DNA from 2 places in the Paenibacillus sp. A3M_27_13 genome. Region 2 is predicted to be linked to the other one. Evidence: riboswitches for the same ligand, from Rfam matches in the RefSeq annotation. Region 2 holds a riboswitch; the other holds the start of a gene.
What was found. A riboswitch is a leader RNA that binds a small molecule or an ion and turns the genes downstream of it on or off. The one in region 2 is predicted to bind cyclic di-GMP.

Region 1: another riboswitch for cyclic di-GMP. It lies ahead of NLX82_RS07760 (glycosyl hydrolase); the one in region 2 lies ahead of NLX82_RS18145 (collagen binding domain-containing protein).

What each region holds. Positions count from the first base shown of each region.
Region 1 is NZ_JANAVE010000002.1:276,623-293,234, reverse strand. It holds gene NLX82_RS07765 (PD-(D/E)XK nuclease family protein) at 1-484, opposite strand, end outside; gene NLX82_RS07760 (glycosyl hydrolase) at 533-2,113, opposite strand; cyclic di-GMP riboswitch class I at 2,127-2,207, opposite strand; gene NLX82_RS07755 (sugar phosphate nucleotidyltransferase) at 2,363-3,739, opposite strand; gene NLX82_RS07750 (UDP-glucose dehydrogenase family protein) at 4,406-5,734, opposite strand; gene NLX82_RS07745 (glycosyltransferase) at 5,740-6,840, opposite strand; gene NLX82_RS07740 (glycosyltransferase family 4 protein) at 6,869-8,017, opposite strand; gene NLX82_RS07735 (glycosyltransferase family 4 protein) at 8,014-9,201, opposite strand; gene NLX82_RS07730 (glycosyltransferase family 2 protein) at 9,188-10,027, opposite strand; gene NLX82_RS07725 (lipopolysaccharide biosynthesis protein) at 10,050-11,429, opposite strand; gene NLX82_RS07720 (O-antigen ligase family protein) at 11,435-12,877, opposite strand; gene NLX82_RS07715 (WecB/TagA/CpsF family glycosyltransferase) at 12,883-13,653, opposite strand; gene NLX82_RS07710 (O-antigen ligase family protein) at 13,658-14,995, opposite strand; gene NLX82_RS07705 (glycosyltransferase) at 15,006-15,941, opposite strand; gene NLX82_RS07700 (sugar transferase) at 15,941-16,612, opposite strand, start outside.
Region 2 is NZ_JANAVE010000005.1:28,261-44,872, forward strand. It holds gene NLX82_RS18130 (amino acid ABC transporter ATP-binding protein) at 1-441, opposite strand, end outside; gene NLX82_RS18135 (cupin domain-containing protein) at 769-1,236, shown strand; gene NLX82_RS18140 (class D sortase) at 1,326-1,991, opposite strand; gene NLX82_RS18145 (collagen binding domain-containing protein) at 2,107-5,622, opposite strand; cyclic di-GMP riboswitch class I at 5,816-5,896, opposite strand; gene NLX82_RS18150 (AraC family transcriptional regulator) at 5,947-6,828, opposite strand; gene NLX82_RS18155 (DUF445 domain-containing protein) at 7,422-8,678, shown strand; gene NLX82_RS18160 (TIGR02328 family protein) at 8,712-9,092, shown strand; gene NLX82_RS18165 (NAD(P)H-dependent oxidoreductase) at 9,197-9,871, opposite strand; gene NLX82_RS18170 (winged helix-turn-helix transcriptional regulator) at 10,061-10,444, shown strand; gene NLX82_RS18175 (stalk domain-containing protein) at 10,543-11,790, opposite strand; gene NLX82_RS18180 (YcnI family copper-binding membrane protein) at 12,027-12,770, opposite strand; gene NLX82_RS18185 (copper resistance CopC/CopD family protein) at 12,802-14,520, opposite strand; gene NLX82_RS18190 (bifunctional diguanylate cyclase/phosphohydrolase) at 14,775-16,612, opposite strand, start outside.

The sequences.
Region 1 (16,612 bases), on a different contig from region 2:
TACCGGACAGCTGATGATTTGAAAATACAGCCAATTGCGGGACTGCTTTGCCCGCATCCAAAATCCGAACACGGAATATCATACCATTGGGAGGAATCTGATTCAGCTTATACTGGAGTGTCAGTTCTGGGTTCGTGGACGCATTCAAACCGGGAGGAATATCTCCACTGCTGAGCAATACCGGAACTGTTGTACTCTCTGCTTCCGACAATGCTGACAATGATCCTTTAGCAGATGATTCGGTAGAGGCAGCTGCTGTAGAAATATCGATATTATCCCTACCGACCACACCTTTGAATTCCGCTGAAGAGTCATCCCTCTGACCCAGCTTCCATACTGGACTGGCAGCCGCTACTTTATCCGTCTGCAATTCTGCGCTTCTTGAAGGCGTGTATATAAACCAAGCGATCATCGCTATAGCTACGACCGCTAGTAGTCCAGATAAAACTACTGTATACCTATGGGATAACCATTTTTTTATCATATGATCCACCCTCTCTCCTCAAATTTTTTGACCGGGAAAGAGTATCAATCAAGGAAGAAACAAAGCGTTTCCGGGAATCACCGCTTTCGCTTCATGCTGACTTTCCCACATTAGACGTGCCATCGCGTCGCCTTTTTCATCATAGTATTCCACTTTTAAATCTACCATTTTGCCTGCTTCCAAAGTAATACTACCTTTACGCTCTGTCCAGCTTTGTTTGAACCAGCTGTCAATAACCAACTTGCCGTCTACCCATACACGGATACCGTCATCGGATATCGTTGTGAACGTATAGGTCTCGCTATATTGCGGTTTGATTTTACCCGTCCAGCGAACCGAGAACTGATCGGCATTCACCTTTGGATCAGCTGCATTGGCACGCCAGTTGTAGTCCAGCTTGCTATCTGTACGGATCAAAGCAGGACTTCCGCTCAAATTCATATTGTTAAAATATTCGCCCTGCAGCCCGTTCACATATACCCCATCAGGAACGGAAGGAGGAGTCGGAGTCGGAGCCGGGATAGGCTCACTTTGCCCCTCGTCCGGTAAGGTCGGTACGTCTGTCCCAGGTTGTTCGATTGCTGCCAGCCCATTTTTCACATCATCCCGCGTCAAACTCTTCGAATCATTCATATAATCCTGAATTTGATTTGTTGTGTTATTCTCAGTCAGCATCTTGCCCCAAGTCATGGAATATACCCATTTAGGTTGAGCCTGCAATACCTCAGAACTAGGCATCTCACCGTGCTCCCCAATGGCAATCGGCTTATTCCGTGCCAGCCCGAGCAGACCTTCGTAATGACTTTGCTTAAAATCATTGTTGTAAATGTCTACTGCCAAAATGTCCACTTTGTCATCCCCCGGGTATTTTGGGGTATACGGGACAGTATACGAATTGGGCGCATTCGGACTCCATACCCACAGCAGATTGTTCAATTGATGTGTGTTTGTAAAACGGTCATACATGATATTCCATAGCTGATTGAAATTAGTTTTGTTTCCCCACCAGAACCAGTCACCATTCATTTCGTGGTAAGGTCTCCACAAAACCGGAACCCCTGCATCACGAAGCTGCTTTAACGATACAGCGACCTTATCCAGATCGGCAATGAGGAGGTTATACTGCGTAGTACCTGGGGTCACGTATTTGTTGAACTCCGCCTGACTTACTTTCGCCTGTACATTGGCCCAAGTCAGTGGCCTACCTGGTAGCGCTTCATGAAAAGTCATCGTCACAATTCCACCGGATCTGTCCCAACGGATAGCACTATCGACGACATTTTTACGTTGTGCTGCTTCCGTAGCGTCAGATTGACCAGAGATAGCTCCCATCTCATAGCCGTGTACACCAACATATGCCTGACTGATTTTTTGGACCTTGTTACTTAATTCATCTGGACTTTCCAAATAATCATGCTGACCGGTGACTATTTTTTTCCCTGAGATGTTGAGTAAATAATTGTATAGTTCACGGGCCTGAGTAGAAGCGTCCGAATTAACAGGTTGTAATGAAGCGGCATTCGCCACCGACAGAGAATCTCCAAAACCGACGGGCAACAATGAAAAAAGCATAACAACGGGGAGTACATGACGTATCAGTCGATACAGAGGAATAAAATTGAATCTCACTTTCGCTCTTCCTTTCGGTAGCCAGGCTGCCATCCTTGTGGAAGGCCCTTTAGCTTTGCGTACCTGCCTTTCGACAGGGCTGCGTTTATCGTTGGAAGGAGTTTGGATTCCTTCTTACCCTAAGTATCGACTTTTTTTTACCAAAATTTAATAGGTCATGTTCATGAATTTACAGGTTTTCGCCCAATTTCGACAGTTTAGGCTATGAATTTTCATGAATTCGTCTTTTTTTCGTTTTTACGAAAATAATTAGGAGATAAATTGGTGACGGGAAATTTCATTCCAATCCATACAAAAGCGGACAATATCCTCTTCAACCAACTCAGAGCCAGTCTGCACCTCAATAAAATCCACATCGGTCACTGCCAAAATGCTATGCTTCGTCCCTTCAGGGATACGTACTACGTCACCAGCCTTCACTTTGTGCAGCTTCTCATTCAAAATAATTTCCGCTTCACCGCTAATAATGGTCCAGATTTCACTTCGTTTGAAATGAAGCTGATAGCTGATATTTTTGCCTTTCCGTACGCGGATTCGTTTGGTCAATACCTCGTTACCCTCGTCATACTTGACATAATCCACAACCCGATACTGTCCCCAACGACGTTCTTCATACATTGGACGCTGATCATGAGCCTTGAGCACTTCCTTAATGCGAGGACTTTCTGCCTTATTGGTCACAAGAATGCCATCCGGGCTAGCGGCTACGATCAGATCATTCGTTCCAATGATCGCCACAGGAATGTCTAACTCGTTAATAAGGCTCGTATTGACGCAATCCTCCGTTACTACACCTCTGCCCACTTGTTGATTAGACATTTCTTCTGTGAGCGTATTCCAGGTACCCAAATCCTTCCAAAAACCATCATACGGAAGAACTACGATGTCCTTTTCCTTCTCGACTACTTCATAGTCAAAGCTGATTTTTTCCAGAGATGCGTATTGCTTTTGCATTTCTTCATAATTAAGCGGCAACCCCTTGGATGCCAAGATATCCAGCAAATAACTTAATTTGAATGCAAAAACCCCGCAGTTCCATAGAGCATTGCGTTCAATCAGACGCTCCGCCTGCTCCCGGTCGGGTTTCTCTTGAAAATGGCTCACTTCGCGGTAGCCTGTGCTACCTTGGGTGGCATCGTTTTTCGGAATAATGTAACCATATTTCTCTGAAGGATAGGAAGGGACAACCCCGATTAAAGCAAGCTTGCCTTCACTCTCCTGAAGCGTATGTTCCAGCTGGGCTACGGAAGCGAAGAAAGCATCCTCAACATAAGGATCTACAGGCAATATAGCTATAATTTCATCAGGTGAAACACCAGCAATGGAATATAGATAAGTCGCTGTCAGCGCAATCGCAGGAAAGGTGTCTCTGCGTTCCGGCTCAACAATGATGCGCGTATTCGGCCCGACCTGACTCTGGATCATTTCGACCTGTGCTCTCCCTGTCGCAATAAACGAGGATTCTGATAATCCGTTGTCTCCCAATTGTCTCCATACCCGCTGTACCATGGATTCCGAAATCCCCTCCGGGCTCTCCAGTACCTTCAAAAATTGTTTGGAACGGGAATCGTTGGACAAAGGCCATAATCTTTTACCGGAACCACCAGACAAAAGTACGAGCTTCATAACTCTCCACTTCCTCTCTATATTGGTTGGATGATCGTTCTGATGATGAGTTGACTACCCGCTACGGTATGAATTTAATCTTATGATCGCTGTTGCCGTGGGATTCTTTGGATTGTATAAAATCGTATATAGGTTTGAATCCCACTAAGCTTATGCTTCCGATGCGAGCTTTCCTTTGGAAAGCTTTCAGGCGAACGCTCCGCTTCTCCAGATTCAAATCCATCCCTGCGCTACTCAAAAATGCATCATGCCGATCATACCGTTTATTGCAAAAGGCACGACCGGACATTATTAAGTCCGGTCAGCCTGTAAAATCTCACGCTTGGCGTTTACCTGCCTTGCTTCACAGGAGCGGCGCCGGGGTACAGCCGCATGGAGCTTTGATCGGAAGGAGCGGCATCAACCGCGCCGCTCCTTCTGATCTGCCCTTCTACTCCCCCCATAAGGTGGGAGTTTAAAAATTGTGACTCCACGGCGAAAAGCAGCGGAGCGGGCAGAATTGTTCTGGAGAAGCGTCAGCGTTTGCCTTTATCCCCGGATTTTAACCTTTGAATGTTTTATATAATCCAGAAAATCCGGGGGTAACAGCAATCGGAAGAACAATCTGCACGCGCAGCGCCTTCAGCGCCTCCAACACCGCCACAGTCACTTTTTAATCTGTCACTTTTAAACTTCCACTTTATCCCGATTCCACCCACTCATCCGCGGACGACCCACGGAATAGTATTCCAGCCCGGAGCCTTGGATCTGTTCCTCACCGAATACGTTACGGCCGTCAATGAGAACCGGCTTGCGCAAAATGGAGGCCAGTTGTACGAGGTCGACTTTTTTGAACTCTTCCCAATCGGTCAACAGGCACACAGCGTCGCTACCTTCAGCAGCTTGCTGTGGGGATGAGCACCACACAATATTCGGGTGATCCACGCGCTCCTTGAATTTATCCATCGCAATGGGATCATACAGTTTGACAATAGCGCCTGCCTGAATGAGCGTTTCTACGATTTCCAGTGCTGGAGCTTCGCGGATGTCATCTGTATTGGGCTTGAAGGCGAGGCCCCAAATGCCAATCGACACACCGTTCAGTTGACCCAGCGATTCGCGCAGCTTGGATACAATCATAAAGCGCTGGTCGGTATTCACCTCGACCACCGATTTCAACAACTTAAATTCATAGTCTACATTACCTGCAATTTGGATAAGCGCATTTGTGTCTTTTGGAAAGCAAGAGCCACCATACCCGATCCCTGCTTGTAGAAAAGAGGAGCCAATCCGTTTGTCCATACCCATACCGTCAGCCACACAGGTTACATCGGCGCCAACCTTTTCGCAAATATTAGCGATTTCGTTAATGAACGAAATTTTAGTTGCCAGAAACGCATTGGACGCGTATTTGATCATTTCAGCACTACGGATATCCGTCACATAGATTTTATCCGTGAAGACCTGATGCAGAGTGACCATGGTTTCACGCAATCCTGTATTGTCCAAACCAATAATGATGCGATCCGGATGAAGCGTATCATTGATGGCTGAGCCTTCTCTCAGGAACTCCGGCGCGGAGACGATATCGAAAGACAAGCTCGTGTGACGAGCCAACACGTCCTTAATCTTTTCGTTCGTTCCGACAGGTACAGTACTTTTGGTCATAATAATCTTATACCCGTTCATGGCTTTCCCAACATCAGCGGCCGCCTGTTCAATGTACGACAAATTCGCCTCGCCGTTAGCCAGAGAAGGCGTACCTACCGCCAAAATTACGATATCCGAGCGGCGTACCGCATCGGCCAAATCCGAGGTGAACTCCAACCGGCCCGCTTCCAGATTCAACGCGATCAATTCCTCAATACCCGGTTCATAAATCGGAGATTCTGCCCGGTTCAACATGTCGATTTTGTGCTGCTCCAGATCGACACAAATCACCTCATTACCTTTTTGCGCAAAACATACACCCGAGACGAGCCCAACGTATCCAGTACCGATTACAGCCAGCTTCATTCCGTTCATCCTCCTTTTAGAAAGTTCACATAGGCTTGTTCTACATACTTTTTTAATTGATCCTTGAAGTTTTCTTCATCAAATTTGCGGGCATGGGTAATGATATCGTCCACATTCCATGCATGTTGCTCAACCTTTTCGACGGCCTCCAGCACATCCTCTACTTGATGCTTGCGGAAAAATACGCCGTTCACATGAGGAACAATCGTATCCAGCGCTCCCCCACCCTGAAAAGCGATGACAGGCCGTCCGGCCGCATTCGCCTCCAAAGGCGTAATACCGAAGTCCTCTTCACCCGGAAAAACGAGCGCTCGGCATTCTGCCATCAGCTTGTTAACCTCTTCATCCTCAAGCCTGCCGAGGAACTCAATGTTCGGGGCAGCCATACCTTCGAGTCGTTTACGGTCTGGTCCTTCACCCACAATGCGCAGCTTGAGACCGTTACGTTTGAATGCTTCGATCGCGAGATCGATGCGCTTGTAGGACACCAATCGGGATACGATCAGGTAATAGTCACCGATGTTTGTAGCGCGTTTAAAACGGGATGTATTAATAGGTGGAAAAATCACATCCGAATCCCTTTGGTAATAGTGCAAAATTCTTCGTTTAACAACCGAAGAGTTGGCAACAAACTGGTCTACGTTGCGAGAAGTTTTGGCATCCCATGTTTTCAACCGGTTCATGTACAGCTTGAGCATGTTTTTGAGCAGGTTGGATTTGGACTGCCGGGCCATATATGTATCGTAATCCCAGGCAAACCGCATCGGTGTGTGACAATAACAAATGTGAAACGTATGTTTGGGTACCTGGATGCTTTTCATAAATGCACTGCTGGAGCTTAAAACAATGTCGAAATCCCTAAAATCAAAATCACGTATAGCAATGGGATACAGCGGCAGCACTCCTTTGAAGTTGTCCTTCACCCCTGGGACTTTTTGTAGCCAAGTGGCTCTAATATCCGCATCCTTCAAGTTACGCGACAGGCGGTCGTCGCTGAACACCGTTGTGAAGATAGGAGCCTCCGGATACATATCGTGGAATACCTCTACTACCCTTTCCGCTCCGCCCATTTGGATTAAGTAATCGTGTGCTATCGCTATTTTCATCTGAATCATCCTTTAACGCGAATGTCGGTCAGACTCCTGCCAACAAACCCTTATAGTAATGAACTATATCCTTAACTGTGTTCTCGATGACAAAATGCTTTTTGACCCGTTCCATCCCTCTCTCACCCATCTGCTGACGTTCTTGTGGATGCTCCAACATCCAGCGGATGGCTTCTTCCAGCTTAGCCGGATCACCCGGTTCAATAAGCAGCCCGGTTTCATGGGGTACCACCGTTTCCTTGGGTCCACCCTCATTGGAAGCAATCACTGGGAGACCCGCAGCCATGCCTTCAATAATGACCTGACCGAATGGTTCTGGTGTAATAGAGGTATGAATCAGCAAATCACAACGCTGCATCAGGCCTTGAATGTCATCGACGTGTCCCAGCAGATTGACGTTAGCCAACCCGTATTCGCGCATCGTGGACTCTAATCGTTGCTTGTATTCCTCTTCTCCGAACAACGCATCTCCAGCCAGCCAGAATTTCACGCGCTGATCCGGTAAAAAGGAGCGTGCCGCTTCCAGTAAAATATGCTGTCCCTTCCATTCCGCCAATCTGCCGACCAATACGACGTTAAACGAGTCATCACCACGTGAATCCGCAGCCGTGTCACGTGCTGTAATTGCTTTGGCAAAAGCAGAGTAAACGACGAGCGTCTTTTTGTCCGGGGGTAACTCCAACGCACTCAGCGTGGATTTGGAATTTGCAATCACTCCGTTGGGCAAAAAGCGGGACATCAGCCGAATCCCTTTGGCCACAATCGGCTTCAGATACGGCGGACCGATGTGGTCACGGATATGCCAGATCAAGGGCAGCTTCGCCGATTTGGCGGCTACTGTACCATACAGTGCAGACTTGAGCGAGTTCGTGTGAACGCACACGACCTTTTCCTCACGCAGCAAGGGCGCAAGTTTTCTACCGTAAGCCAGCAAACGAAAAGCTGCTGCAGGCGCACCTAGATTCACGGCATTCCGTCCCCGATTGCGAATCGAATCGTCCAATGGAACGATGCGCACATCAATATCACGCTGCCGAAGCCGATCTGCCAAATCGCCCTCCTCTGCCAAAATAACGAGCGGGTCGATATGTTCCCCGATATTCGTCAGTATGTTATACAAAGCGACTTCGCCGCCGCTCCATCTTGCCGTATGGTCAATATAAGCTACTCTCATCATTTCGCCGCCGCCTTTCTATCAAGGACCTGTCGGAACACCTCTTCCACCTGCTCCGCTACATGTCCCCATGTATATCTGCTCAGGACATGGTCCCGGCATTCCCTTGCATTCGGTAGAAGTTCACGATGATCCAGCACACGCAGCAACCCTTCAGCAATGGCTTCACTATCCGTTCCCTTGAACAAAAGCTCGGGACGGAATCCTCTTAAAATCTCCTTATTGCCACCCACAGGAGTCGCCAGCACCGGCAGTCCCGAGGCCATCGCCTCCACTGTGATCAGACCGAAACCTTCCAGTGCCTGTGTAGGTACAACGAACAAATTCGATGCTTGGTGGTACAGTGGAAGCTCCTCATCTGACACATAACCGAGCAGCCTTACATGGTTATGAAGATTGTATTCCGCCACCTTGGAAGCCAATTCCTCCATCAAGGGGCCCTTCCCTCCAATCAGCAACACATGATCAGGATGACGCTCGGTTACTCGTCGCCATGCTTCCAGTAGCTGTAGCAGTCCCATTCGATTAACAAGACGACGAACGGTGAGCACAATCGTCGCATTTTGCGGCAAATTCAGGCGCTTCCGCACCGCTTCTTGATCCTCTGCCGGGTGGAACCTTTCTACATTCGCCGCACCAGGAATAACATGAATTTTGCTGAGTGGAACCTTATAGTGCTCATGCAAAATATCCCGAAAGGTTTCGCTTAGCACTATAAATTTATCCGCCAATCCGTAGGCCTTCATTTCAATGGATTTAGCCAACGTCGTTTTTAGCAAATGCTTGATGCCCTGTCCTTCAATCTTCATTTCCTCCGTCCACGGTCCGTGAAAGGTGGTAACTACCGGAATTCCTCTTTTTTTCGCCTCCAGCGCCGGTCCGACACCATAGGGAGCAAAATGGGAATACAGTACATCCGTCGGTTGCTTGTCAAACAGCTCTGCTGCATATTTTTGCATTAGCTCTCGACGCTTCCACATGGATTGCTGCTTGCTGCCAATCGAATGAATCCGAATACGGTCGGGCGCCTGCGGCTGCTCGTCACTACAGATTAGAGCATCCAGCGTATTGCGCTCTAACGTAAGCTGCTCACAGATGGATTTGAAATATGTGTTGAGGCCTCCTGGCTGCAAGGACGGCCAGCTAAGCCCCGTTGCCGCAATACGAAATCCGTTATTGTACGACATAGCTGGTTTCTCCTTTCTGCTCGGTATGTCCGTCATCCACGATTTCTATCTTTTTTCGCCGCTTGGTTAGCTCATAATGCTTGAAGCAGACGAGAAACTCATACATCACCCAGAATACTGCTACGGCAAAACCCGCCAATCCCTTGCGGTATAAGCCTTGGACAAAATACTTCTGCACAAAGCGGGCAGGAGGCCGCCACAACAGTCTGGTAATCCGAAAGGATCTTCCTTTGTTAAATGCCGTCTCTGCTTCCAGATCTGTATATTTGTTAAAACGGGTCATATGATCACTGATGCTGCGGAAGCCGTAGTGCCATAACACGCCCTCCAGATTGACAATCTGGGAAGAGGCTACATCCGGCATTTCATGAACAAGACTATTCGTAATGCCATAAATACGCCGATTGTACAAACGAACCAGGTATTCGCCTTTGTTCATCCATTTGCCGAGAAAATCTCCAATCCGGAATACGGAATATGCTTTGGCCGGATCGTGGAGCGTTTCCTTTACTTTCAACAAGTCTCCAAGCAACTCTGCATCCACTACTTCGTCCGTATCAATCAGGAATATCCAATCAAATTCCGCTTTTTCAACACCAAACATGCGCTGTTTGGCATAACCGGGCCACGGGTTGGAAAACACCCGACAGCCCAAGGATTCAGCTACCTGAATCGTATTGTCCTTGCTCCCTCCGTCAATGACGACGATATCGTCCGCAAAGGGCTTGCAGGATTTAATGGCGGCTGTGATTCGAGTGCCATCATCCTGAGCGATAATAACTACGGATATCCGGTTGTCCGCGGGAACGCTAGACATGTGGTTCATTAGCGGGTGCCTCCTTCTTTATCTAACCGTTAACTGGCTTTTTCCGGATGTAGTGTGACATCGTTGATCGGAGCCATTGAAAATCTTGTTTGGAAATAAGCAGTCTTGGAATCTTCATTTTTAGAACGAATTTAACATTACATAAAATGAAAATGAACCGTAGAATCCCCGAAGACAGCATTGCTATCCCTGCACCCGTCAATCCATATTTCGGTACGAGTATGGACAGCAATGGAATGACGAGCGCCAATCCGACACCCTGTAGAATGGTAACCAGTTTGGGCTTACCCAACGCCATAAATTGTTGTGCCAGCACCATGGTTCCCCCACTGATAGCAACCTCAAGCACCAGGAACCGGAATACCGTAAGCGCTTGTTTAAACTCTTGACCATATAACAATGTAAATACGAACGGAGCAATCAGCATCAGCATCACCGCAGCCAGAAAGGTTGCCGTTGATGTCACTCGAAATGCCCGAAATGTTATGGCCACCGCCTCTTCCTTATTCAGACCGGAGGCTTTGGGAAACAGCACGACAATGATCGAGGTAGAAAATACATTCACCATCCTGGCCAAGCTGACCGCTACTGCATATAAACCGAGATCAGCGGGTCTGAGCAGACCCGCAATCAAAATCTGATCAATATAAGTGGAAACCTGCCCCATGAGATCATTTCCGTATGAACCCATACCGTAGGTAAAGAGATTTTTAAATTGCGTCCAGCTGTTCTTTACCTTTGGTTTGTACAGCCGAATCATTCGTATCGTGACACCAATATAAATCGGCAAGCCCGGCAGTAAATAGGCCAATGCCGAGGTGTACGGATTCATATTTCCGGTTAAGATCAGAATCGCCAGACCCAGCAGTGTACTTAGCGGTACCAGATACCGGAATAAATTGTACTGCTTATATTCCGAGCGAACTTGAAGCAATGCATTATTGATCTGTGAAATCGCTATGAGCGGACACATCATCATGGAGCACTGCGCGAAAAGTATGACCGATGAAGAAAAAGAGCGCAGCCAATAAGGAATTAGAAAAACTCCGACGAGTGTCGCCAAGCCCCCGAACATGGTAGCCAGCAGCAAGGCCAGACCATACAGCTTGCCCGTTTCCTCCGGTTTCCTTTTCGCATTGTAAATTAATGCAGATGGGACACCGAAGCTCATGCAGAAGGCGAGAAATTGGGACCAGTTCACCATCGCTGTCTGTTCCCCGCGTCCAGTAGGACCCAGGAATCGTGCCGTTAGCACACCAGTCAGCATATTCACGACGAGAATCAGCATACTGAATATCATCGTTTTTACTGCTGCAGAGCTGTTATCCTTGCTTTTGGCAAACCGAATCACCGTGGACCATAGTGTCCGGACAGGTGCGGATAATGCTTGTAAGTTTTGCACAGCCTTTACCTTCTTTCCGCGATGACATCTTTTGCCCATAGTCCTATTCCGATCATCATCCAGATCAGATAGCCGCGCATACCGGGGAAACCATTATCTGATATGAGACTGGCTACAGCTCCGGCCCACGTAGCCAACGCCAGTCTGATATAAGGCTGACTGGCATCTCGTGCGGCAATACGGGCGAGAAGGCGCTTGATGATAACGAAGAGACCACCGAAGAAAAAGAATGCCCCGAAAATACCGAAGGTGAGGAAAATGGCGATATATCCATTATCCATAATCCCAAGTTCGCCGAGATCGCCGCCGTTATCAAGCTTGGTTCCGATTCCTACACTCCCAATCCCCTGCCCGACCGGATTGCCAGCAATCGCCGGAAGCATCGTATGCAGTAAATCCAAACGTTCATTGTACGAATGATCCTGCTGAATATCCGTCAGCGTCTGCATGCGAGCCACCAAACCTTCTGCCCCTGGAAGTTTTGGAACAATGATGTAGAGAAGAAGGCCAACTATAGCTAGTTGAAACAAGGTTTTCCACTTTCCCTTGGAAGATGAACTGAGAATGTAAGCCAGTAACATGACGAATGCAATTAGCCAGGCTGAACGTACCAGCGTGATTAAGAGACAAACGACCGTCAGCAGGATTCCGATCCATCCCAAAGTGCCACGCCAACGTTTTTCCATTAGCATGGGTACAAGTGCCATCGCCAGGAAAATAGCGCAGGGACCGGGCGAGTTCATGGAAGAAAATACTCTGATTTGAAGTGGTTCTGGAACACCAATGGAATTCATTTCTACATGATTCATCCAAAATGCATCCCACGGAGGCACCGTCAAGTACTGAATAATGCCGTAAATTGCCACAAGAACAGCAATGTTGGCATATGAATACAGCAGTCGGTCCAGCTCCTTCGCCTTCATGGGCTTAATCGCAAGATAAGGCAACAGGATCAAAGGAACCACATAATTGGCTAAATCATAAGCAAAAACAATACCATTTTTGAATAACCCGACCACACTTCCGTAGGCCAATTCTATGCCGAAAAATACAGCAATTCGGGTCAAGGGTTTTTCCGCCTGATGAATGCCTCGCAACACAGGAATAATCAACATACTGCTTACCAGCAGCGGTGCCACGCTCAACAAGGAAACCGAGTGATACGTTCCCTCCATCCAATCCGCAATGCGGCGGATTTCCGGGCCTACTGCCCACACTGCCAGTGTGTAAGGAATCAGTAGCCGCGATTGCAAGATCGCCAGCAGGAAGGCCGGAAAAACGAGCGCCAGCAATATGGCTCCCTGCTGGCTCATGGTGGGATTCATCTTGGCGCTGACAAATCCGATGGCGAGTGGCAACATACAAGCCAGCAACCCCATGCCGATCATGCTGATTCCACGCCGATTTCCTAGCCAAACGGAAATCTGCTGATCTGCCAACCGACTCATGTTTCTCACCCCTGACCTCCCTTCATCCGCTTCCGCTTGAACATCTCCTTAAACAGCAGAACGAGAAATTGGGAATCCTCAATCAAATATCTTTTCCACAATCGTTTAGGCTCCTGAGACAACCTCCAGAACCATTCAAATCCCGTCTTCTGCATCAGCTCCGGTGCTCTTTTCACATTTCCCGACAGGAAATCAAAGGTCGCTCCCACCCCAATCGAAATCGGAGCGCGGTAAGTCTCGTAATATCTGTAGATCCATTTTTCCTGTTTAGGGGCGCCTACACCTACAAAAACGATGTCCGGGCGAGCCTCTTGAAGCAGTTGGATAATGTGCCTATTCTCCTCCTCGTTTTTCTCAAAACCATAAGAAGGAGAGTAACAGCCCACCACATTCATGTTCGGATAAGATTCCTGGAGATTGAGCATAGCCTTCTCAGGAATACCGTCAGCTGCACCCAGAAAAAATAAACGATAGCCTCGATCCTCAAAAGCCTCTCCCAGCCGAGTGAACAAATCTGACCCGGACACCTTTTGTTTGAGGGGTTTTTTCAGTAACTTGGACGCCCATATGATAGGCATCCCATCGGCCACTACAGCTCCGGCATCCGAATACACCTTGCGGAATTCATCATCCTTGCGAAGCTTGATCACATGATCGACATTACAGGTCAAAATGTAGGAATGACGCTGATGTTCAATAGAAGTATCTATAAATTCGAGTAGATCATTAAAATCGTAATTATCAAAGTTGACATCGAACATGTTCACTCTGCTCATCGTATCACTTCTCTTTGCGAAAATCGGTTTGAGTAGATGTCTGGTATAACGCGTTCAAATACCAGCAAAATGGAATAATCATCTGAACCGTCGACAACGTATTATCTGAAAACGAGTAGATCAGAAAGCCTGCAATTAAGCTTACAAAATAAGGTTTGATAGACTTGGCAAGCGACCGGTAAATGAGAGCGAACACGATCAGCAATGAAAGCATTAATAGCCCGCAACCGATATATCCCGTGTCAAAATAAAAGCGTATATACTCGTTATGCGGTACAACAAAGCCATTGAATAATGTCCCATCGTTCGCGACCGTTACCGCGCCAAGACCTCTCCCTGACCAAGGGTAATCATGTACTCTGTTCAAAAAATATTCCCATGCCTCCGAGCGTCCCGACAGGTCAATGCCTGTATCGGTCTCCCGTTCGAAGGAGCGTTTTTTTAAATTGTTCCATTGCAGGGCCACCGCCCCCAGAGCAACCAAAAACGATCCGGCCAGCGGTAGCAAATAATTGACTTTCCCCTTGAGGTACTGACGGGCAATATCAAACAGATATACAGCAAACATTAATAACAAAGCCAGAATCGGTCCACGTGTACCGGTAGCGATCAGAATCAGAAAGTTCAGTGCCAACACAGTGTAATAAAAAGCGGCTTGCTTGGGTCTGCGCTTGACCTCAATTAGAGAGACGGCAATTCCGAGAAAGGAGAGCATTGCCAGATGCGGCGGTATATTCGCTCCTTGTACTCTGACTGCGCCCGTAAATTCTACATCCGTAAACGAATGCAGCCCTAGAACCTGCAAACCCAATCCAATGACCACACTAATAATTGGCAACAGACTGATCAGTCGGATATGCTTTTCTGCTACATCCTTTTTCCACTGGATCAGTAAAAAAAAGAAAGGGAGTGATAAACCGACGAACGCCTTAACGGCAATCGAGGTCGTTAACAAAGGCAGCCATGCTGAAAATCCAAATGTGATCCCCAGCATGATCACCAATGCCCAGACCGGATAGCTGAACTTGAGACGTATGCCATACACGAGCATGCACGGCACCAGCAGAGCCAAAATGCCCAATTTGTACAATGACAAAATCTCAATACCGAACACGCCACCCTGATACAGAGAATCGACTGAGACTGCTGTACTTAGCAAAACAGCGTAGCTGATGCGCTCTGGATGATGGATAGAAACAGCCAGCAAGAGCAGTAAACATACCGCCGCAATACTGACCACCGGCTGATAGGTAGCCGCAATTCCTACAGCAAGAGCGCCCAGTAGAAAAATAAAAACATGCTGTATGGTGTTTATTCTAGTAGTCCAAGGATAGTTACTCATGTTCCATCTTTCACCCCGCAGCTGACTCGCTTTTCCGGTTGCGCAGTGTATCCAGTGTCCCACGGATACTTTCAAGCCTGCACCGGTTCAACAGCTTCCTGCCCTCACTACGTGCCAGCAGGGAATCCAAAGTGATGTATAACACTTTGGCTGCCGTCTTCGCCATCAGCATCGCGTTGCCGCGCAGACCTACGGCCTGAGCAGCGTTAGACATGCCCTGACAATAGTAGCGGTTCATGATCCATTCTTTCGTTAACCGTGAAGCCGGCACAAAATGTTCCACAGACATGTGTGGATGATACATAATCGTTCCACCATTTTTACGGATTTGCTCGAATACCCACGATTCTTCACCTGATAGAAGGATATCTCCCTTTCTGCCTAGATGAAGCGGGAACATAACGGCGGCAAAAGCCGTTTTGCGCATCGCCATATTCGCTCCAAATGGATTCAGTCCAGACGGATATTCACGAACGGCTTTGCCCAGATCAATAATCGTGTAAGGCAGTTCAAGCGGGCCTGTTAGCCAACCCGGTCGTTCCGTCTCAAACATAGGGTCAATTTTCCCACCCATAGCCGTCAGCTCAGGATTGTTCCCGAATGCTGACATAATCGTTTGCAACCATGTAACACACGGAATTGCATCATCATCGAGAAAAGCAATGACTTCCGCTCTTGATAACGTAATGCCTGCATTGCGAGCAGCAGACAGTCCTTGTTCGCGCTCATAATGATATCGGAGATGGATATTCTGACCATGGGCGACGGTGAACCTTTTGATCGTCGCTGCTGTATGATCGGTGGATCGGTTATCGACCACAATGATCTCAGCCAGTGCAAGGTCTTCCAGCTCCAGCAGGGACATTAACGTTTTCTCCAGCAGGTCCGCCCGGTTATAGGTGCAAATAACGACGGACACTGCGGGACATCGCTTGAATGCATCCATCAGTAAGCATCCTTGGAGAACAGCATTTTAACGCCTGTTTTCATGATGATTTTCAAATCGAGCCACGTATTGCGAACATGAATATACTTCAAATCCATTTGCACCATTTCTTCGAAGCCTACACTGTTACGTGCGCTCACCTGCCAGTAACCCGTACATCCCGGTGTTACAATCAGGCGTTGCTTATCATAATCAGAATATTGCTCGACCTCGCTGGGCAACGGCGGACGCGGACCGACTAAAGTCATGTCGCCGACCAACACGTTCCACAGCTGCGGAATCTCATCAATACTCGTCTTGCGCAGAAAACTGCCAATTTTCGTGATCCGAGGATCGTTTTTAATTTTAAACATGGCGCCGCTCACTTCATTCAGCTCCATCAAGTCCTTTTTCAGTTCCTCTGCATTGGACACCATTGAACGGAATTTATACATATCGAATAACTTCTCATTCTTGCCCACCCGAGTTTGCTTGAAAAACACGCTTCCCTTTGGGTCTTCGAGCTTAATCAAAACGCCTACCACTACAAAAAGCGGAAGCAAGACGATCAAGCCCACGAACGACAGCAGCATATCAAGGAGGCGTTTTGTGACCAGGTAGGACGTTTTATCCTGAATTTGTGTATTTCCGTATGGCATGTAAAACGCTTTACCTGACATGACAGCCTCGCC
Region 2 (16,612 bases):
CCGCTGCTGCTGTCCACCGGACAATTGAGCGGGGTAGCTCTGTGCCTTTTCTTCGATTCCGACGCGCTTTAGATAGGTGATGGCTGTTTGAGTAGCTTCTTCTTTCGAGATGCCCAGTACCTTCATAGGTGCCAGTACAATGTTTTCAATCACCTTTTTGTGGGGATACAGATTGAAATGTTGGAACACCATCCCGATATTGCGGCGGAAGGCATTGATATCAATCTTTTTGTCATGTACAGGGATCTCGTTAACGATCAGCTCCCCATCCGATATCGTTTCCAGACGATTGATGCAGCGAAGCAGGGTGCTTTTACCCGAGCCGGAGGGACCGATGATTACGACGACCTCGCCCTCCTTAATCTGAAGATTAATGTCTTTGAGTACATGGAAGTGACCGTAATGCTTGTTGACGTTGCGAAACTGGATCAGAGAGCTCACCCCTTTTTAGGCTTGGATACATAGCTTAGTAGACGGATTGACATGATCAAGCTCTATTAGAATTTAAAAATTTCTCTCATGATACTATAAGCTTACAATAAAAAACAAGATTTTATGTCACTAAACTTTACGTGTAATGTATTTTGGTGTGTTTTTTGCTAGTAAACTGTTATTTATATGTTGAAAACGAATAAATATCCGTAATTTTATGTTATTAAATTTGACATAAACTATTGATCCTCGACATGCCAAGGGAGAAACGTGACAAAAGCAACGCTATGTTTTACAGTAGGGAAGAAGGAATTTAGGGTAAAGGAAGGTTAGACAATGACGAAAGCTATTTCACCGCTAGTAACGGCATTGGGCATGGAGCCCCATCCAGAAGGCGGCTGGTACAAAGAGATGTGGAAGGCCCATTTCCAAATTCCGAAGCCTGTACTGCCGGATGTGTATTCCGGTCCGCGCTTTGCAGCTTCGTCTACGTATTTCTTGCTGCATCCGGGTGAGTTCTCCGAGTGGCATGTGGTCCATTCTGATGAGCTGTGGTTATATCATAGCGGAAGCCCTGTAGAGTTGAAATTGGGTGGAAGTGGAGAAGAGCCTGGTGAAGAAACTGTGATTATCGTCGGTGCGGATGTGGAGGCAGGACAGCATCCACAAGCACTCGTTCCAGGAGCAGTATGGCAAACGGCACGTCCGCTTGGGGATGAGCCCGTGCTGGTAACCTGTGTGGTTGCACCAGGATTCCACTTTGATGATTTCAAGCTGATTGCCAAGAATCCAACTGAATCATGATGTGAGCATTGGCGGGTGTATTTCTGTAATGAACAGGAATGGCCCGCCTGATTTATGTTTACTCATAGAAATAGGGCTTTAAAATAGCTTTAGGTGCTTAGTTTCGCCTGAACAATGAGACGATGGGTGGGGTTTACGAGAGGGTCACATGTAATCAGTGTAAGCAGCTTTTGTTTTTTGAAGCTTTTCAGAACAGACACGTCCGTAGGATCGACCACCTTCAGGCTATAAACGCTATATACATATTGGTTACCCCGAGCGTTAACAACAATCTTATCCCCGATCTTCAATTCATTTAGACGATTAAATAAACGTCCAGAGGTACGGGCTCGATGAGCAGCAATGGCGGCATTCCCCGCTTGTCCCAGCGTCCCCGTTTCCGGCATATGTACAGCCGCGTGTCTCATATTTATCCTCGTTGCGCCTTCCAATACAGGGAGCTTTAAAGCAATACGACTTATACTAATAGTGGCTATGGGAGTTTGTTCATTAGCGCTTACCATGGGAGCAGGGGATGGGGAAGTATTTTGTCGTGCTTCACTAACCGGAACTTCTGTAAGACGAGTGGACAAGCGAGCATAGCTGTCCGTAAGACTGGGGGGCCATAGCGCGTCGTTTTTTCCAGATGGTAGCTCTGCTGCTTTTAATAGCTTGCTTTGTTCCTGATCCTCATTCCATTCTGTCGCTTTAGGAAACAAAATAAAAAGTAAGCCTAACACAATAAATACGTAGGAAAGTTTACGCAGACTCAGCAATCTCGCCTCCCCTAAGCAATATACGGATTATACATATTTTTTGAAAAATGCCCCATTCCCAACTCATTCCAATCGGGAATGGAATGAGTCGGGAGATCAGGGCAGGTGATCGGTTTTATTTTTTGTTTATTCGTGTGAATTTCAAAAATACGCCCCATATAACCATCGCTATGCCTGTCAAATAGAACGGAACGGGGCTGCTTTCACCTGTTTGGGGCAATTGGTGTACCGCAGGTGTATCCTCCGGATCTTCAGGTTCTTTTCCCGGAACCTTGAGACGGATCTTAGGTTCGGGATCGTCTTTCGAATCCACCGGAGGAGGAGGATCTTGATGAGGCATGACGGCTGGCGGCTCCGGCTCCGGCGGTATAGGCGCAGGTTCCTCCTGTGGAGGGACTATGTCCTCCGGAGACTTTGGCAATGACGGAGGAACGGTTATAGACGGAGTATCGGGTATTTCCGGATCTTTGTCATGTTTTTTACCTGAGCCTCCGGACGGGGGTGAAGGGTCTGGATGAGTAGGCGTTCCTGGTTCGTTTTTCTTTTCTTTACGATTGGTGATCACAACCCTCTTTACACCAGAGCTTTGTCGCAGTGTTGCGTCTATTTTGATCTCGAGCTTGCCCTCGGTGACTTTATAGCCCTCCGGTGCTGCCAATTCTTCCAAGATATAATCGTCATGAAGCAAGGAGGAAAAGATGATTTTGCCTTCCGCATTGGTGGTCTGAATGAGCGGGGCTCTTTTTTGACCTTTATCATAGAGCGCAAACTGTGCGCCAGGCAGTACCTTGTCAGGCATATCCTGATCTACCTTGGTCAGCTCAAGACTTTCGGTCACACCCCCGCCAGAACCGGAGCCGGAAGACGTTCGTACGATGATTTCCTGGCTGGTTTCCCGCATCTCTGTCGTCAAGCGATCCCCCTCAAAGGCAACCTTATTACTCACCTTGGCTTTGTCTTCAGCATGAATGAACGATTGGTATTCAAGTATAAAAGCAGTGGAAATATCCTTGGCAAAAGTAACTTCAAAAGTTTGCTGGCCTTGAGCGTCTGTCTTGATATACAGCTTGTAATCTTGGTTTCTAATCAACTCGGTGCTTTTGGTGGTATTTCCGTTGGCAGCGATTATTGTAGAGTACAAATGAAAGGAATCCTCAATTAGGATTTGATTGTTGCTAGGCTGATCTATAATTTTAGCGTTGGATACATGGGACTGTCCTTCATTGATGCGGATGCTCCAATCGATCTTATTTCCATTTTGTGTACCGACTTTAGATACATATTCTCCGCCATGAGGTACCGCGACTTGCGCTGCCCATTCAGAGACTGTTTTTTGTCCATCCAGTAGAAGGGCTTGATTGTGGATTTCTTTTTCAATCAGTTCTCCTTCCAATGAAGTTTGAAAGGTAATCCAGTAGGGAGTCTGTATTTGCTCCTTGAACTGGATACGCAATTCATTACCATTTTGCTCGGAGGGAGGAATAATGGTGTATTGATCTGCTGGGATTTCAGCCCCTTTTTGTACGCCATCCCACCATCCCAGCAAGGTCATATCGTATACTTTTACGGAGGCGGGCAGTAACTTCTGACCTTGCAACAAGGGGTCTCTCACTTCCGCGTGATTCAGAATCTTGCGATTGTAGTTAGCTTTAATGTCCCAGGTAATGAGCTTGGAGGTTGCATTATAGCTTCCTTGCTTGGCACCGTTTCGTTGTGTCATAAAGTCCGGCCAGATCGGGCACTCCACTCCTTGCGATGATCTTTCTCCGTCTTCAAACTGGTATTCTATATGGGATTTATTACGAAACTCGGGCTTCGTCGTATCCGTTTTCCAGTCATTATTATAGGTGGTTGAATACTTGATTGTATAAGCCTTCTGAATGGCTTTATGAAAAATGAGCGTAAATCCTTGTTTATAGTCCTGTGATAGCGGAACCAGCTCATAATCCGTGGGCGCACGTAGCTCCGTTGTTCCGTCAACACTTTGAATTTTCAGGGTGTCCGGTAACAAAGCCAAGCCCCCGTTTGGAAACACATCCTGAATGACAATATTTTTCATGATGTACAAGTCTGTATTGATGGTAATCACCCAAGGTATGATTTTGGTGTTGTAATTGGGTGTGTCATACATTTTAGTCATAACTCCGCTTATGATTTCCGTCGATACAATCTTCTGCGTTCCATCCGAGGTTATGATGTTTATAACTTTTCCATTATCATAGACACGGCCTCTGGCTTGAGTCTGGTATCGGATGGTATAGGCTGAATCTACGTCGAAGTTGAATTGAAGTTTGAAGCCGTTGCGGTCCGGATAATCAACTGGGATGACAGTATACGCCCACGATGGGAGCTCCTCCAGTGTGTTTCCCTTAAATACTTTCAAAGAACCGGGCAGCAATTCTTGAGTTTTATTGAAATGATCAATTAAAAGAGCTTTGGCTTCGGGGATTTTTGTCTCGCTAAAGTTATATCTTATGGCCCACGAGAGTGTTTGTGTGGCATGATCATATTTTTCAACCTTTTTGGACAAAAATTCACCACGTTCCACCTGAACAGTAGCGGTAGCAACAACGTTCTCTATCGCATCTCCTGAAAGCGTTGCTGTGTTGGAGAAACGAGTTTTATCGCCAATAATACGCGTGGAATATTGAATCTGATAGGCCGTGTTAATGCTATCGTCTTGAAAACGAATCACAAACCCTGTCCCGGCTTGATCTGCTTCAATGGCATATTCACTTGCATTCACTAGGTCTCGAACAACGGTCGAGCCGTCGATATTGACTTGTAGATGATAGAGCCGGATAGAGTCTCTTCTGAGTTCCAGCCCTGAAGGAATTGGATCGGTGATGAGGGCATGCTTTACGGTGTTTAGTTGTTTGTTCACATCAATGGTCCAGTCGATCTGATTGGTGCCCTCTATTTTCCCTTGTTTGCTTAGGGTTGGCCCTGACTGGGGTTTTACATTCACGATGACCGTTTGTACCCCGCCTTTGATCGGAATCGCAATGATGATCTCTGTACTGCCTTTCACCGTTTCTTTCGTAAACTCGGTTTTAACTTGTAGTTTGCCGCTGACATTGGAGTGATTCTCTACATATTGGTTAAAGGTCATGATAACCTTGCCCTGACGATCTACTGTGAAGTATCCCACGGTTCCATCGGTAGTGACTAACGGAGATGAGATATCAGTGTAGATGACAAACTGTTCTGGTAAATGAAAGGTGAAGGTGTCCCCTGACTTATAGGTATTGTCAGGAAGCTCCCATTCATAGCCTAGTTGGATGGCTGATCCGATGTCGAATTGGCTGTCTGGACTATATACCGCATCAATGACACGCCCTGCTTCGTCGGTCAGGCTCAACTTCGTTAATATGCTCTGCGGAGCTGCATCATGTTGAGACTTTGAACTGACTGCTCCTTGAACGAAGGGGACCGTGTTTGAAGGAATCTCCCCAGGAGGTTCAAGGTTTGGGACAACGTATACAGCATCTGTAACGGTAGGTGTAGGATCAGATACAGCACTCTGCGGCAGTTCTGGGGCTGGAGCATCTGCGTAAGCCAGCGTTGCGCTGAAAAAGCTTTGGACAATGAGCAATAAGGCAATGATCATTACATTTATTTTTGTTCTCATGCTCCAAGTGATTCTCCTATTCATCGTAATATGGTAATGCTTCGTTCGAAATTAGTATATTCAGCATGCTAGGCTGACATGACTATCCCAATAGAAAAAAAGCCCTGATCATAGCGATCAGGGCTTTCTTCGAGAGAGGCATAGCAATTTGTGATGGATCTATGTAAAAAAGACATAATAAAAAGCTCGTTCATCTGGTAGCTGGCTGCCATCCGGATAGGAAGGCCCTATAGTTTTGCGTCACTGCCTTTCGACAGTTTTGCCATTAACTTGAATAGCTTGTGCGTCTATCATCTATCAAACTGATTTCATGTAACCTCTCATTTACAACTTGGAACGGTTCCCCCATTTTTTGCGGAAGGAATGAGGTGTTTCTCCTACATGCTCCTTGAATAGGTTAATAAAATGGCTCGTATTGGGAATCCCTACGTACCTTGCGATATCCACAATGGACATGTCACTGGTTTTAAGCCAGCTTTGAGCGGCTGTGATACGGACATTAATGAGATAATCAATCGGAGAGAAACCGATCTGCTTTTTGAAATTTTTAGCCAGATTAAACTTGTTTAATTCAAACATGTCTGCCAGCGAGTCCAGTGTTATTCGCTCACAGTAGGACTGATCCAAATATTGTTGTACCCGGCGTACTTCGCTGAGGGTTTCAGCATTCACATGCGGATGATCATAGGGATGTTGCAAAATGCACATTAGTATTTCACCAATGAGCCTGGACGTTAGCAGCTCAGCGGAAAGACTTCTGTCAGACTGCCCGCAAATCAGAGCATGGAGCTTATCCAATATAATATGCGGATTATGCATGGAAATGACCGGTTTATTATGCTTGGCAAATTGTTCGTAAAAATTTTCGATCAGGTTGCCATACAGGTACAGGCTGATATACTCCCAGGATTCATGACCGGAGGTGCTGTATTGAACATATTCCTCGCAATTAATAAAGAACAAATCTTGAGGTTTTATGATATATTTCTTGCCCCGGTACAGTAATTCTCCCTTACCAGACAACGTAAAGACAAGCAAAAAAGAGGCAAGTTCTTTCCTTTCCATCGTAAAAGCAGAAGTTTTTTGGAAGTAGCCTAATTCCTGGATATATAAAAGGGATTGCTTGGCAAAAGCGGAGGGAGTGCGTACAATTACGACCGGATCGCCATTCCAGAGGCCCACGTTGTTTTTTTGGTCTGTTGTCATATTCAATTCCTTTACAAAAAAGCAATTTTATCTAGCATATCTTGGTTTGATTTACCAATATATAATGGCTGATTAAACATGATTTCCTATTTATAAAAGTTTATTTTATCACAACAAATATGTCTATATATCAAATTATGTGTGTGAGCTTTATGGGAGTCTCGCTTTTTATGGATATTTAATCTGATAATCCATATGAAAAAGTCGAATGCTGTTGAAAGAATCTGGGGTTATCATGGATTCAAATCCTTTCTGAGGTCAAATACCAAAATGGTACTGAAAAAAGGTATCTTATGCCCATTCAACTTTCTTGTTCACTTCTCCTTTCGGTTTAAAAAAATTGGGACTTGGTTTTGTTAAAATGGTTCGTAAGGCTTATTATTGAAAATAAGAGTTTGGGCCCAGTACTGTGATTTTGTTCACAAACATGAATGTAAAAAAGAGAGATATATGCATAAAAAATTACGCAAAAAGTGCCCTTGCGCGTTTCATCAAAAGTGCTTTCAACTTTGGAAATGACACGGGCAATGATATGATGGGTAATACAGGTATAGTGCTTTACTTACTCGACAGTCAGTTTGGAGGATTACAGGATGGGAAAACCAAAAAGTACGAAAACCGCAGCGGCTTGGTCGCTCGTTATTCTAGGGGCAGGCTTTGCAGCCACATTGCCCTTCCAGCAATATGGCTGGGCTCGTTTATTAGCCGGAGCTTTTGAGGCAGGACTTGTAGGGGGACTGGCAGACTGGTTCGCTGTCACTGCTTTGTTCCGTCATCCGCTAGGCATTCCGATACCACATACGGCGCTACTTCCTAAAAATAGGGACAAGCTCACGAATGCATTGGTGAGTACCGTGGAAAATAACCTGCTAAACAAAGACAGCATTGCGTCTAAAATTGCAGATATTCGTTTGGCCGATTTGGTACTGGGCGGTGTGGAAAAAGGAATGCGCACGCCGGAGGCGGCGGCATCCATAGATGTTCTTGCCAAGCGTCTCGTCCAGTCGCTCCCGCTCGCGGAATTGGCTCCGGTCATCGTGGCAGAGCTCAAGCGGCAGGTGACTGACTTTGACACCGGACCGCTGCTAGAGGCGCTTGCTCGTCAGACCAGCGAGAAGGGCTATGATCGCCGCGCACTGGATTACACGCTGGAGCAAGCAGAGTCCTGGCTTTTGCGACCCGAAACGGGTTATACGCTGGGCACCTTAGGGATGCAGGCTGTTAGTGGTTTGCAGGTGAGCGGGCTGATGCAGTTTGCCTTGAACGCATTCCTAGGCTATCTGAACGAAGAGCGTATGGGTGAAATGATTCGTCATTTCCTGCTGGATCAGGTAGCAGAACTGCAAAGGGAAGAGCACCCACGCCGCCAGGCCGTGCTGGATGGTCTGAGAACACAGGTGACCCGATTGGCGACGAAAGATACGGTTCAGGAAGGGTTGAACGGCTGGAAGGATAGCCTTGTTGAAGCCTGGGAAGGCGATGCGTCAGTGCTGGGCAAAATGGAAGAACTGCGTATACGCTTATTGGACTACATGGAAGACGGAAGCTATGTGCAGACCTATATTTTACCGCTATTGGATCGGATGCTGACTGATTTAAGAGGGAATACCGAGCTGCTGGACAAGATCAATGTGCGAATTGTGGAAGGTATTACTGGACTGGTGGAAGCCAACCATAGTCGAATTGGTAACTTGGTACGCGAAAATGTAGACAAAATGGATAACAAATCCCTGATTGCACTGATGGAGGACAAACTGGGACAGGATTTGCAGTGGATACGTATTAACGGCGCAGTTACAGGCTTCCTGATCGGCATTGTGCTGACAGGTATCCGTATGCTAATCCAATAGACCAGAAAAAGCTACAGATAGGGTTGTGGAAGCATGAGGCTTTGGCATGAACATTTAATCGACAGGTTACCCCGTCCGCAACTGTTGGGGCAACATCGTGAGTGCTGTGCCCTGCGCGGGAATGGGTGGGGCAAGCCACACGCCACCGTGAATTATGTGTTCGATTATCACCCCATGCTGCTGGTGCGCTATCATAGGCTCATTATGGACGAAATGAAAAGCAGAGGGTACAATGTTGATCCACTATGGGAACAGCCGTTGTATCGCGGTAAGCAGTGTGAGCCTTGGGAGGCGGAGCTGGGTGAGGAACTGGCAGGCGCGGGTGCATATGTGGAGCATGACGATGAGTATATGAAGGAGTGCCTGGATAACCTGGCATCCAAGGGTATTTTAATAGAGATTGAAGTGACCTAAAAAAGACGGGCTGCGGTATGTTCATCATTCAGATGAAGTGCCGCAAGCCCGCTTTTTTGATGCTTCAGTGTTCAGTGCTTGGGGGAGAGACTCGGGATATTAGATTACAGAATCCAGCGGGTGACCTTTTCCAGCGGTTGTCTGGATTTTTCCCGCTTGGGTTCATGAGCGCGATAACCGAAGGCAGCAATGACTGAAATATCGAGCAGCCCGTTTTCTAGCAGTCCTTCTTCCTCCAAAATGGCATGCACCTGATCGTAGTTAAAGCCCTCAATTGGACAGGAATCAATACCGATCTGAGCCGCCGCTGTCATCATATTGCCTAAGGCAATGTAGGTTTGCTTGGAAGCCCAGTCAAATAACGTACGTTCGTTTTCCAGTAAGCGTTGATTTTCACCCTGGAAAATCTTATAGCGGCCTGGCAGTGAGGCAAAGTCCTCCTCAGACATACCTTTAACTTCTTTATACATATACTCCACGTAAGGAGAATCATAACGAACATCCTTGCGCGCCAAAATCAGGACGACGTGGCTAGCCGCAGGAATCTGCTTTTGACCGCCGCTGGAAACTGCAGCCAGCTTTTCTCTCAATGCCTGATTTTGTACAACTACAAACTGCCATGGTTCAAAACCAACGGAGCTTGGAGAAAGTCGCCCGGTTTCGAGAATGAACTGAAAATCCTCTTCTGGTATGATGCGATTGGGATCGAATTCTTTCGTGGCGTGCCTGAACAGAAAGGCGTCCAGAATTTCCTGTTTTTTAGCTGATGTATTAGACATAAAATGTACTCCTTTTGATATGGGTTTAGTTGGTACTCTATGGGTTTTCTGCTACTATAATGAGAGCTGATATCGAATATATAGTTATCATATAGAAAGCTTTTGCAGGGAACAAGTACGCACATATTTGTTCCTTGTCATACGTCTGGGGCTATTGGTTTACACATTCTACAGAAAGAAGGGGTATACATGGCACAGGAGATGGAACATGCAGTTAGCGTTAATTTTGGATGTCCGGTAGCGAAAACCGTCGGGGTTATAGGCGGCAAGTGGAAGGGAGTCATCTTGTATCATTTGACGACAGGACCGCGGCGCTATAACGAAATTCGACGGACCTTGCCTAATATTACACAGCGGATGCTAACCTTGCAGTTGCGTGAACTGGAGAGAGATGGCATTGTGCACCGTGAAATTTATAATGAGAACCCACCGCGTGTGGAATACTCGCTTACCCCGTTGGGAGATACGTTAAGGCCGTTGCTGGATTTTATGAGAGACTGGGGGATCTTCTATGGAGAACAGGGTTGCGAGCCTGTGACGACAACTTCCAAATCAGGCAAGCACTTTTGTTAAAGGGCATGAAGAAAGCCCGCCAAATGATTTCATAGAAGACGCATAAGAAATCATTAGCGGGCGGAATAAGGTCTGGGTTATTTAGATAAAATGTACACTTATTTAAACTCGATGGCTTCGTTCATCTGCGCCCAGGCCGTTTCTCCAATGATGCCCAAGCGCCAGATAGCGATTCCTTTGAGGTCATAACGTTTGGCTAAACCGATCTTGGCGTTAACGGTGCTATCTTTTTCACTACCCATCGAAATCCCCAAAATGAGCTTGTCCCGCGAGGTTTCCTTCAAGGCCAGTTGTATGGCTTCGTCCACTTTATCCAAAGGCTCAGGCGTAGCCTTTTGTCCGTAATCATAGGCCATGATGATCAGATCGTCCGCCAGATTGCCCAGCGTTTTGTAGTCATAGCCAGAGTAAGAGCTGTTCAGCGGATGTAGAACGACGGTGAGCTTGAGTCCAGCCTGATGCGCTTTGGCCGATAACTTTTGAATAAAGGCGTTGTAGTCTGAACGCGCTTTGGCTTTATCGCCGCTCCAGCCCAATCCTTCCAGATCTAGCGTAATGCCTTTAAATTGTTTGTCGGTGGCGGTACTGACGATTTGGGAAATGGTTTGTTCTTGAAGCTGCGCATTTTCCAAAACCTTGGTCAGTTCGTGATTGCCATCTCCGGAATAGACCATCAGGTAAGGGGAAGTCCCCTGGCTGTCTGCCTCCTGCACAATGGACTCCGGCGTTACGGTTCCAGCGGCTTGAGGCCATTTGTATTCTTTGCCGTTTGTCGTAAATTGTCCGTTCGTATCAATTCGACTCCAGCCGAAGGCAACTGCGTTAAAATCCGGTATTTTGGACTTTTGGTCAAAGGAAGACAGCGCATAGAAGCCTACTGTATACATAGCTTCACGTGGCGATGTAATGGAGACCGTCCGTGTTCCCTGGTTCCAGTTCACCGTGGCTCCAAACTGCTGCCCGAAAAAGCCCAGCGGAATCATGGTGCTGCCGTGCACGGTTTGCGGAGCGGCTGTTAGTTGAACCGTTTGTCCGTCCACTGTGGCATTGCGGCTACCCATCTTTAGAACCACCTGTTTGGTAGCAGAGCCTTGCGCTTTGGTAGCAGTGATGCTTTGGCTGGCTTGATCCCATTTCACTGTAATGCCGAGAGCCTCAGAAATAGCGCGAAAGGGAACCATGGTCGTGCCGTTCATCATGGCAGGTTGTACGGGGAACGGTAATGGATATCCGTCCAGCATAATGCTGATCTTGCCGGTCTCGGCTTGTGCCAAGGGGCTATAGATGCCCGCTGCGGTACTCAGGAAAATAGCGCTAGATAACAGAGCCTTATTTACGATTTTCATCCTATGATCTCCTATGCTCAATAGATTGCAATGCTATCATGTTAGAATCGTGAGGTATCTACCATTTTACCAAAAAAATGATAGAAAGGTGAATGTGAAATAATAGGATGAGATGAATCTGAATATGTATTAAAGCTGAATATTAATCGTGTTCTTTCATACAAAAAAGCTGACCCCTTTAACTAGGTGTCAGCTTTTTCTTTTTAAAACGATCTTAACTTTATACGTAACCCAGATTACTTGCGGCGCTTGAGTGCAATGCCGACAGCTGCGGCACCAAGAACGACTGCAATGATCGAGAGGACGAGTGCTGTCGTTTGTGCAGTAGAGCTGGCAGGAGCAGAAGCAGCAGGGGCAGCTTCTACAGCATTGTTCGAAGCAGGTGCGGGACTGCTGCTATCTTTAGTCGTATCTGTGCTCGCGTGGCCTGCTGCCGTACCCGCTGAATCGTGTCCGCTGTCTGCGGCAGGGGTTGCGGACGTGGCTTCCGCCGTGATTTCGGTAATGGAATGAGGGTTGTTACTTCCTTCGTCGCCTGTCCATTCCACAATACTTCCGTCACTATAATATTGGAAGGCGTCCCAGGCTGCTGCGGTATTCTGGTCTGCATTTTGCGCTACAAAGCTGAAACGTTGATACTGACCCGCTTGAATGCCGTCTTTTTCAGTCGTCCAGGTCACAGTGGTTACTTTGCCAGAGCTGTCTTTTTCGGTGGCTACCTTCCAGTCCGGTACAGGCTCGTATTGTTTGAAAACGACCTCTTTCGGAATTTTCAAGGCGACTTTGGTGGTTGGAATGTTTTTTTCCACGGGTACTTTCAATGTGTACGTTTCCCATGCATTAGGTTGTGAAATAGAAGGCTTAACTGTCACATGTGCACTGGCCATGCCTGCAAAAAGTAAGGCACCCGCCGCAATTAGACCCACAGAGGTTGCAAACCTGGAAAATCTGGATTTTGCTGTTTGAATCGTTGTATTCATATTCATTTCGCTCCTTTTAAGTATAAAATAATTATTTTTTACCGCCTACATGCAGGGTAAATTCAGCATCAACCGCATCGAGTGATGCCGTCAGAGCATGTACTTTTACCGCCCATGTTCCTTCGGAGGTCATCAATTCCTGACTGCGGAATGGTTGTTGTTGCTTTACGGGCAGAACAAATTCCTGTTGATCTTGGTCAGGGTCTGCTGGAGTGAGCGTTAACGTGACCTGCTGGATTCCCGAAACGGCAGCACCCTTGCTATCCTGAACGGATACCTTAAATTCATTGCTGCCCACAGCATTGGGGCTGACTGCCAGTGTAACGTTATATTCGCCCGTAGTGCGAGTCTCCTCAAACGGTACAGCAGGTGCCTGGCCGGGTGACAGGTGAGTGAGCACCGCGGTCAACAGCATCACGAGCAGGCCGACGGACAACTCGGCACGCAATCCCCCAGCGGCTCGCTTACTCGCCGCCGCTTGCCGTGCGCTGCGGAACTGGCTGGCCGCGAAGACCAGCATGACTAGCAGCAGCGCTGCTTTGCCGAGCAGAACGAGTCCATAGGACGTGTTCAGCAGCATGGAGGGAGCCGGAATGTACAGCACGGCTCCATATATACCGGTGGCGAGTAACGCTGCCACCATCGCAATGCCCCAGCCGGCGAAGCGGCGCAAGGCGGCTTGTCGCAGAGTTGCCCGTTCGGATACGGGCAACTCTGCTCCGGCAACCGGCAGGCACACGACCATGACGGCAAGTGAGCCGATCCAAAAGGCTGCTGCCGCGAGATGGACGAAGTCCGCCGCAATGGCTGGAGCTGGATGCGTAGCCGCTGCCGGATGGCCGACAAAGGCCTTGGACAGCATGAGGCATAGCGTTAGGAGAGCCGAGCTGTATCCCCAAAGACGGCGCTGGCGATTCGAAATGCTGTGATCCAGCGCGTAAATCAGCGTTACGCTTAGGAGTAGCACGAGAATCATCTGGATAAACCAAATTTGTCCGGCTCCAGTAAACTGGAGAGCTTCTCCCAGAATCGGGAATGAGAAGCCCTCCCTGATGGAAACTCCGGCATCCCATGAAGCCTGAAGTGGCAGGCTGATCAGAATGGCGGCAGACGTTATGCCGTAGCCGCTCCATAGCAGCTTAGTCCAGCGGGGCAATGTTTCAAAGGGCCGCTGATTTTGCTTATGCTGTTCACTTCGATTCTTGTCTTGGCTTATGCTCGGTAAGATGAACAGCCGGAAACAAATCGCTCCAAAAAGCAGCGATAGTCCTATGTAAAGAAACCAACGGACAGCGATTAAGTCGATTCGTGATGTCCCTGAGCCTTCAGGTGCGGTAGCTTGATGGGTAGGCGCATTGGAACCACTGCCCACTTGGAATGGAATAACTCCATTAACCGGATGTCCGTCTGCGGATAAAGCTCTCCAATTGACGGAGTAAATTCCATTTTTCATCCCTTGAATCAATTGAATTTCCATGGTGGCTTTGTGATTCGGGTCAAGCTGTGCTTTTCCTGTGTCGACCCGCTTGCCTGTTTCGTCGGTCACTTTGATCGACATGAAGGCAGATTGCAAATCTTCATTGAAGGTGATGGTCACCTGAGAAGGCGACTTGTCCAAAACCTGATTTTCGGTCGGACTGGATTCAATGACAAATGCATGAGCCCACGAAGAGTGAGGAAACAGGATCAGAAGGGGGAGACACAGCAATAAAAGACAAGCCACACGGGCTGGTCTGGACAGGTACAACATGCCTGTGAAGTCACCTTCTCTCGATTACTTGAAGCGAGGATATCCCCATTTGTAACATTTTATACGGACAAACCCCTTCCTATCTTAATCATAGTGCATATAGCGTGAATAGATGGAGCGAATTATGACATTTATATGAAATTTGAAATAATAAGCATTATACAAAATGCCAATCATATGAAAACCCCTAGCGTGGTTGAATTCAGGACGATTTCAACCATGCTAGGGGCAAAGAGGAAGAGCCTATGAAGGAATTAGAGCCCTGTTTCCATGAGATCCGTGAAAGCAGGTTGCTTATGTTGAATATAATGGATAAAAATAGCCGTTAGTTTGGGATCGAATTGGCTACCCGAGCAGGCACGTAGTTCTTCAATGGCCTCCTCGAACGTTTTGGTGGGTTGATAGGGGCGCTCGGTTGTCATCGCGTCAAAAGAGTCGATGATCGTCAGCATCCGACATAAACGTGGAATTTGCTCGCCCTTAAAGCCAAACGGATAGCCTCCTCCGTCATAACGTTCATGATGCAGCTCCACAAAAGGAACCAAATCTATGAATCGTTCGTTGGCTTCGACAATACGTTTGCCCCACATGACATGCGCTTGCACCATCTGCCATTCCTCACCGGACAGCTTCTCTTTTTTATTGAGGATATTCCAGGGAATCTCCAGTTTACCAATGTCATGAATGAGGGCACCTAGTATGAAACGCCGCTTATCCTCCGGTCCGAGCTGAAGCACATCGCTCATGTCTGCTGCATATCTGAATACCCGCTTGGAATGCTTGAAAGTGTTAATATCCTTGTACAAGAACAAATTAAGCTGCTGTTCAAGATCGCGAATATCCTGCCCCAGATCGACCTCGCGCTCCACTTCATTTAAACTTCCGTGCGTATGAACGATGTTTTTGCCCTGTTTCTTGGCGTAGTACAGGGCTTTATCCGCCAGATCGACCAGCTGTGACTTGTCGTAGATGTCAATGCGACTTTGTGCAATACCTGCGGAGAAGGACAGACAGCCATGCGGAAAAATTTCAACACCCTCATAACGAGAATCATTTAATCTTTTTCGAATAGCATTGACTGTTTCATATGCTTGTTCAGCGGTATGCTCGGGCATAAGCAGAGTAAATTCTTCTCCACCATACCGGGATACGGTGATGTGGGTGCCGGAGGTTTCCTTCTTAAGAAACTCACCGAGAAATCCCAGTAGCTGATCGCCCTTAAGATGACCGAAATGATCATTGTATTTTTTGAAATCATCAATATCAATCAGCGCCAGACTGAGAGGAGTATTCTCGGATCGGGATATATTCAATTCAGCTTCAAGTGTATTTTCAAAGTAGCTGTGATTGTATAGCCCTGTTCTGCGATCCATGTTCGCTTTTTCTTCGATTTCCCGATACAGCGTGAACATTTGCTTGAATGCGTGAGACAGGAGCATGCTTAGCCCAAGGAACAGCAAAAGTCCTAAAATGCCGTTGTTATAAATCAGTGTAGTCAATACCAAAGACAGAATGAGTGTACATAAGTATACGAGCAGGGATTCAGCCAAAAAAGCCTGTTTAAGCTCATTGAAGGACCCTTTGTATGCGATATAAAAGTAGATGCCCAGTGTGATGGTGTTCACCGCAAAGTAGCAAATCAACGCCAGCAGGTAGGAAGCGAAATGATCTTGGTTTAAAGCTCCCTGCGTTCCGCCGCTTAGTTCAAATACTGTTGAAGACAGGAAAATGGAAAGGGCGTAAATGGAAAAATTGACGGTATGCTTCCACCAGGACAGCTCTGTGTGCCGGAACATGGCAATGATTACATTTAACAACAAAATCAGAATAGCAATTTCGGTGCCATGCACAAAAATACAAGCCAGATACACGGAGGAATCCATGGACTGCTTGTTACTGGCCGGTGGTAGCTGGAATGTAAAATGCTCCAGAATCAGAACTGCTCCCAATAGGGAATAGATCGTGACCCACTCTGTTGTCGTATAGTGCAAAAAGGACCATTGGTTCGTATACAGGAGGACGATCACGCCTGCCAAACATATGAAAAACACATATATTCCCGTCGCGGTAACCCGTTCTTGCAGCTTTTTTA